DNA from 3 places in the Micromonospora sp. NPDC048894 genome. Region 3 is predicted to be linked to each of the others. Evidence: predicted binding sites of a transcription regulator. Region 3 holds the regulator's gene; each other region holds the start of a gene.
What was found. Region 3 encodes HrcA, which represses chaperone genes, less so after heat shock. Its sites were predicted from a motif close to GGTTNGCACNCTCNNNNNGAGNGTGCNAACC; they were not measured.

Region 1: a site for HrcA is predicted at 1,638-1,668, ahead of groL (chaperonin GroEL). Genes of this name have one in related genera too.
Region 2: a site for HrcA is predicted at 1,411-1,441, ahead of AB0C22_RS18855 (FmdB family zinc ribbon protein). Genes of this name have one in related genera too.

What each region holds. Positions count from the first base shown of each region.
Region 1 covers NZ_JBEZFY010000019.1:115,374-117,638, forward strand. Annotated here, with positions in the region: gene groL (chaperonin GroEL) at 1-1,435, opposite strand, end outside; gene AB0C22_RS29160 (hypothetical protein) at 1,716-2,265, opposite strand, start outside.
Region 2 covers NZ_JBEZFY010000008.1:41,296-43,560, forward strand. Annotated here, with positions in the region: gene AB0C22_RS18850 (hypothetical protein) at 1-391, opposite strand, end outside; gene AB0C22_RS18855 (FmdB family zinc ribbon protein) at 1,008-1,385, opposite strand; gene AB0C22_RS18860 (5-formyltetrahydrofolate cyclo-ligase) at 1,761-2,265, opposite strand, start outside.
Region 3 covers NZ_JBEZFY010000006.1:430,019-432,283, reverse strand. Annotated here, with positions in the region: gene AB0C22_RS16525 (DUF4870 domain-containing protein) at 1-382, opposite strand, end outside; gene hrcA (heat-inducible transcriptional repressor HrcA) at 619-1,641, shown strand; gene dnaJ (molecular chaperone DnaJ) at 1,715-2,265, shown strand, end outside.

The sequences.
Region 1 (2,265 bases), on a different contig from region 3:
CGGCGTTGAGGCCGTGACCGGCGTCCAGGTTGCGGACGCGCTCGACGACCACGCCACCCTCCAGGCCGGCGTTGACGGCGATCTGCCGCAGCGGGGCGTCCAGCGCGATCTTGACGATCTGCGCGCCGGTCGCCTCGTCGCCGGCCAGGTCCAGCTTGTCGAAGGCGGTCTTGCCGGCCTGCACCAGCGCGACGCCACCACCCGGGACGATGCCCTCCTCGACGGCGGCCTTCGCGTTGCGGACGGCGTCCTCGATGCGGTGCTTGCGCTCCTTCAGCTCGACCTCGGTGGCCGCGCCGACCTTGATCACCGCGACGCCGCCAGCCAGCTTGGCCAGCCGCTCCTGCAGCTTCTCGCGGTCGTAGTCGGAGTCGCTCTTGTCGATCTCGGCCCGGATCTGGTTGACCCGGCCCTGGATCTGGTCGGCGTCGCCGGCACCGTCGACGATGGTGGTCTCGTCCTTGGTCACCACGACCTTGCGGGCCCGGCCCAGCATGTCGAGGCCGACGGCGTCCAGCTTGAGGCCGACCTCCTCGCTGATGACCTGGCCACCGGTGAGGATGGCGATGTCGGCGAGCATGGCCTTGCGGCGGTCACCGAAGCCCGGCGCCTTGACGGCGACCGACTTGAAGGTGCCCCGGACCTTGTTGACGACCAGGGTCGCCAGGGCCTCACCCTCGATGTCCTCGGAGATGATCAGCAGCGGCTTGCCCGACTGCATGACCTTCTCCAGGATCGGGAGCAGGTCCTTCACCGAGGAGATCTTGCTGTTGACGATGAGCAGGTAGGGGTCGTCGAAGACGGCCTCCATACGCTCCGGGTCGGTCATGAAGTACGCGGAGATGTAGCCCTTGTCGAAGCGCATGCCCTCGGTGAGCTCCAGCTCCAGCCCGAAGGTGTTGCTCTCCTCGACGGTGATGACGCCTTCCTTGCCGACCTTGTCCATCGCCTCGGCGATGATCTCGCCGACGGTGCTGTCACCGGCGGAGATGGAGGCGGTGGAGGCGATCTGCTCCTTGGTCTCGACGTCCTTGGCGAGCTTGGACAGCTCCTCCGAGACGCTGGCCACGGCAGCCTCGATGCCCCGCTTCAGGGCCATCGGGTTGGCACCGGCGGCCACGTTGCGCAGACCCTCGCGCACCAGGGCCTGGGCCAGGACGGTCGCCGTCGTCGTGCCGTCACCGGCGACGTCGTCGGTCTTCTTGGCGACCTCCTTGACCAGCTCGGCGCCGATCTTCTCGTACGGGTCCTCGAGCTCGATCTCCTTGGCGATGCTCACACCATCGTTGGTGATGGTGGGGGCACCCCACTTCTTCTCGAGCACCACGTTGCGGCCCTTGGGGCCGAGGGTCACCTTTACGGCGTCGGCGAGCTGGTTCATGCCCCGCTCGAGGCCGCGGCGAGCCTCTTCGTCGAACGCGATCATCTTGGCCATACGGCGTTGTCCTCCTGGACACTCACGGGCCACCCGGGGGTTTGTGTCCCCGGACGGGCCGCCTGGTGTACGCACCTTGGGGACGTCGCCACCTGGCGACGACGACGTCCTCCTCGGTCGGGCCGGACAGCCCGCGACGACCGGCCATGTGCCACCCGACGCCATCGAGACGCCGATGTGACCGTGGCCCTACCGCCCCGACCATTGGCACTCACCGTATGCGAGTGCCAATGACCTGTTTAGCACTCTCCCCTGCCGAGTGCAAGCACGATGGGGCCGGTCAGCCGAGTTCCGCCACCAGTCGCGCGACGTTCACCGGCCCCTCCTGCGCGCGCTGCTCGGCGTACGTCACGACCAGGCCGACCAGCTGCACCAGGTAGACCGGCACGACCAGCACGGCGCTCACCAGGATCACCGCCACCGCACCCGCGGCGGTGCCGGGCGCGGTGAACGGGTCGGTGCCGAACGGCACGGTGCCGACCGACTCCACCACCCCACCGAGCACGCTGCCGAGCAGCACCGCGAGTGCGACCAGCGCCACCCGGCCGAGCACCATGCCCAACCGGTCGTGGAACATGCGGAACGAGCGCCCGATCGGGTTCTGCCCCTCGAACAGGTAGACCGGGCCGGCGAGGGCGAGGGCGAACGCCAGGTAGATGCCCGGCAGCAGGCACAGGCAGAAGCCGACGCCGATGAGCAGGCCCAGCACCAGCATCCAGCCCCACAGGCCGAGGCAGCGGCGCGCGCCGTAGCGCAGCGCGCCGGGCAGGTCGGCCGGCTGGCCGGCGGCCTGCCGGGCCACCACCCAGGTGCCACCCGCCCAGCCGATG
Region 2 (2,265 bases), on a different contig from region 3:
ACCGTTGCGCCTGATCGGGGCGTACGGCCAGGTAGAGCGCAGACGAGCCGTCCCCGGCCCCGGCGCCCACCACGTCGAGGACCAGGGCGTCGGCCGCCAGCAGAACAGGTGCTCCAGCGCTGCGCCCGGCCGGCAGCACGAGCAGGTCGACCCGTGCACCGGGGCGCAGGACCGCGAGGGCGGCCGGTTCGGCCAGGCGGACGGGCACTCCCACGAAGCCGCTCGGCAGCGGTACGGCAGTCGGGGTGCCTTCCTCGGCGGGCCTTCCGGTCTCCTGCGTACCGGACCGGGGGTCGCCCACCCCGTCGGGGACGCCGGCCCCGCTGACGCCCGGTCGTACCGTCCGATGGTGCGGCTGGCCGGACTGGCCGCCGACGGCGGGCCCGGCCACGGTCGGTGGGTCCGGACATCCCGCCGCGTTGAATGTGCCGGCGGGAGGTCCGGCCGCGCTGGGCCTGCCGGTGGCGGGATCTGTGGCATGGGGCCTCCCCATGGGAGGTCCCGCCGGGCCGAGGGCGACGGCAGGTGGTGGGGCACCGGTGGAACAGCCAGCCGGGGTGTCCATGACGATCACCGCCAGCCCCAGCAGGACCGCCACCAAGGCCGCCCGCAACATGGTCCCCCCACCGGGGCGACGCGGCCAGCGGAATGCTCGCAGCGAGCCTTCTCCATCGACCGCACCGGTCACCATGCAACACCCTCTGCCGCTCACCGGATGCCCTGGCGGCACCCCCCGGCCCAGCAGGCTATGTCGCACCCACCCAAACCCCACGCCCCCTCACCCACGCCCTGTGGACAACACCCCGCCTGTGGAAAACCCCACCCCCACCCGTCCCCCCACCCCCGTCCCCCCACCCCCGCCCGTCCACCCACCCACCCACAAGTGGCGTGATCAAGAGGTTTGCGTCAAATACCGCGATCAACTTGACGCAAATCTCTTGATCACTGCGTCAACGTGACGCAAAGCTCTTGATCGCGGGGGCGGGGTGGGGCGGTGGGGGAGGGGGTCAGGAGGTCGTGGTGGTGGGGGCGGGCTTGGTGGAACTGGTCGAGCCCGACGGGCCGGAGGTGGTGGACGAGGAGGACGAGTTGGGGGTCGAGGAACCGCCCGAGGTCGACGACGAGCCGGAGCCCGAGGAGTCGCCACCGGAAGAGGTGCCCTCCGACTTCGCCGGCTTCGTCGTGCCGCCCTTGCCCTCGGTGCCCGCCGCCCGGGAGTCGGTGCGGTAGAAGCCGGAGCCCTTGAACACGACCCCGACCGAGTTGAAGACCTTGCGCAGCCGCCCCTCGCACGCGGGGCACTCGGTCAGCGGCTCGTCGGAGAACGACTGCACCGCCTCGAGCTGGTGGCCGCACGCGGTGCAGGCGTACTGGTACGTGGGCACGTTCTCCTCCGGATCTGGTTCAGCCGATTGGCACTCGACGTATTCGAGTGCCAATGGTGCGTCATCGGACCCGGGTTCGTCCAGCGGACGTGATCGTCACCCACCCGCCGGGAGGTCCGGACCAGCGGGGGAGCAGGCGCGAACCGGACCTCGGCGAGCCGGGTCCGCACCCCACCACCGGCGAAGTTCGACGCCGTCGGCGCACCGCCCGCCGTCGGCAGGGCGCCACCAGCGAAGTCCGACGTCGTCACTGCACCGCGCCGCCGCAGAGCCCGACGCCGTCACCGGACCGCAGAATCAGCGGAGTCCGACGTCGTCAGTGCACCGTGCCACCACGGAGCCCGACGCCGTCAGTCGAAGCGGGGCCCGACGCCGTCAGCCGACCGCAGCATCAGCGGAGCCCGACGCCGTCAGCGCAATCCCGTCCCGGGTGAGCAGGCGCAGACCTTCCGACGGGGTGAGAGCCGCCCGCACCGGCCGGTCGTGCGGCTGGGCGGGCAGCGCCGGGAGCAGTTCACCGTCGTGCAGCAGCGCCACGGTCATGGTGGCCGCCGGTACCCGGGCCAGCGCCCGGTCGTAGGAGCCGCCGCCCCGGCCCAGCCGTAGGCCGTGCCGGTCCACCGCCAGGGCGGGCACCACCACCAGGGATGCTCCGACGATCGCCGTCCGGCCCCGCCGGGGTCCGTGCGGCTCGCGCATCCCCCGGCCGGCGGCGACCAGGGTGCCCGGTCCGGCGTATGGGGCCCAGTCCAGGTCGAGGTCGTCGCGGAGCACGGGCAGCAGCAGCTCCGCCCCGGCCGGCAGCGCGGCCCGGAGCACCTCGGGCAGGTCGGGGCCGCCCGGCTCGGAGCCGACCGGCACGTACCCGGTCATCGTGGCC
Region 3 (2,265 bases):
CGATCAGCGGGGCGACGAAGCCGAGCGGGCCGAGGCTGATCAGCGCGCCGGCGGCCCCGCCGAAGTGCGCGACCAGCGCCCAGGTCTTGTCCTCGCTGTTGGCGTATCCACCGGTCGGGGCGCCGTACGCGCCGGCGGTCGGATATCCGCCACCGGCCGGGGGGTAGCCACCCGGCGGGCCGTAGCCCCCCGACGGGTCGTAGCCACCCGACGGCGGCTGGTCGCCGGTGGGCGGCGGATACCCGCCGGGCGGGGGATACCCGCCTGCACCCGGTGCCCCGGACAGTGGTGCGGTGGGCGGCTCATATGGCGAGCCCTGGCCAGCGTTCGGGTCCGGCGGGTAGCCGTCCCCCGCGCCGGGCGGGCGAGGTGGTTCAGTCATGCCCGTCACGGTAGGGGCTGCTGGCAAGGGTGCACCAGAGCGACACTGGTGAGGTTGGCCTCGACATTCGGTCAGCGGCCACGCCGGCAACCCACCGGGGCGGTCGCACCGACGGTCCGTCGTTGATCAACGCAGCGGCGGTACTGCCGTCGTAGACTGGCACTCGCTACAGTCGAGTGCCAGAGCGCTCGCCGGACGCGTCAGAAGTCCGGTCGCCGTGCGACAGGAGGTGGGAGATGGGTCTCGACGACCGCAAACTCGCCGTGCTGCGGGCGATCGTCGAGGACTACGTCGCCACGCAGGAGCCCGTCGGCAGCAAGACGCTCGTCGAGCGGCACCAGCTCGGGGTCTCCCCGGCGACCGTCCGTAACGACATGGCGGTGCTGGAGGAGGAAGGCTACATCCGCCAGCCGCACACCAGCGCCGGCCGGGTGCCCACCGACCGGGGCTACCGCCTCTTCGTCGACCGGCTCTCCCGGGTCAAACCGCTCAGCCCCGCCGAACGTCGGGCCATCGAGCGGTTCCTGGTCGGCGCGGTCGACCTCGACGACGTGGTGCACCGCACCGTACGGCTGCTGGCGCAGCTCACCCGGCAGGTCGCCGTCGTGCAGTACCCGTCGCTGGCCCGCTCGTCGGTGCGGCACCTGGAGCTGGTGCCGATCTCCACCACCCGGCTGATGCTGGTCATGATCGCCGACACCGGGCGGGTCGAGCAGCGGCTGGTCGAACTGCCCACGCCGGTCCCCGCCGACGACGTCACCGACCTGCGCCGGCTGGTCAACGAGAAACTGGTCGGCAGTCGGCTGTCCGACACCCCACCGCTGGTCCAGGCGCTGGTCGAGGAGTCCGCGCCGCACCTGCGCGGGGCCATGACCACCCTGTCCACCGTGCTGCTGGAGACCCTCGTCGAGCGCACCGAGGAGCGGTTGGCGCTCGCCGGCACCGCCAACCTCACCCGGGGCGGCCTGCTCGACTTCCAGGGTTCGCTGCGACCCATCCTGGAGGCGCTCGAAGAGGAGGTCGTCCTGCTCAAGCTGATCGGCGAGGCCGAACCGAGCACCACCCGGGTGCTGATCGGCGACGAGAACGAGGTCGACAACCTGCGGGCCGCCTCGGTGGTCAGCACCGGGTACGGCCCCGGCAGCACCATCGTCGGTGGGCTGGGCGTGCTCGGCCCGACCCGGATGGACTACCCCGGCACCATCGCCACGGTGCGGGCCGTGGCACGCTACGTGGGCGAGCTGCTGGCCCAGAACTGACCAGTCAGGGCCGACGGCCGGCTCCGGCCGCCGACCGGCGCAACGCGAGACGAACATGAGGACACGGAACGCAGTGGCCAGGGACTACTACGGCATTCTCGGCGTCGGCCGGGAAGCCTCCGATGACGAGATCAAGCGCGCCTACCGCAAGCTGGCGCGGCAGTTCCACCCGGACGTCAATCCGGACCCGGAGGCACAGGAGAAGTTCAAGGACATCAACGCCGCGTACGAGGTCCTCTCGGACGACCGGAAGCGGCAGATCGTCGACCTGGGCGGCGACCCGCTCGCCCCGGGCGGCGGGGGCGCCGGAGGCCCGGGCGGCCCCGGTGGGGCCGGCCCGTTCGTCGGCTTCCAGGACATCATGGACGCCTTCTTCGGTGGTGCGGCCGGTGGGGCGCGCGGTCCGCGCCCGCGTACCCGCCCCGGAGCCGACGCGATCCTGCGGCTGGAACTGGACCTGCACGAGACCGCCTTCGGCGTCGAGGCCCCAATCACCGTCGACACCGCAGTGCTCTGCACCACCTGCTCCGGGGCGGGCACCGCAGCCGGCACCCACCTGGCGACCTGCGAGGCGTGCGGGGGCCGGGGCGAAGTGCAGTCGGTGCAGCGGACCTTCCTCGGCCA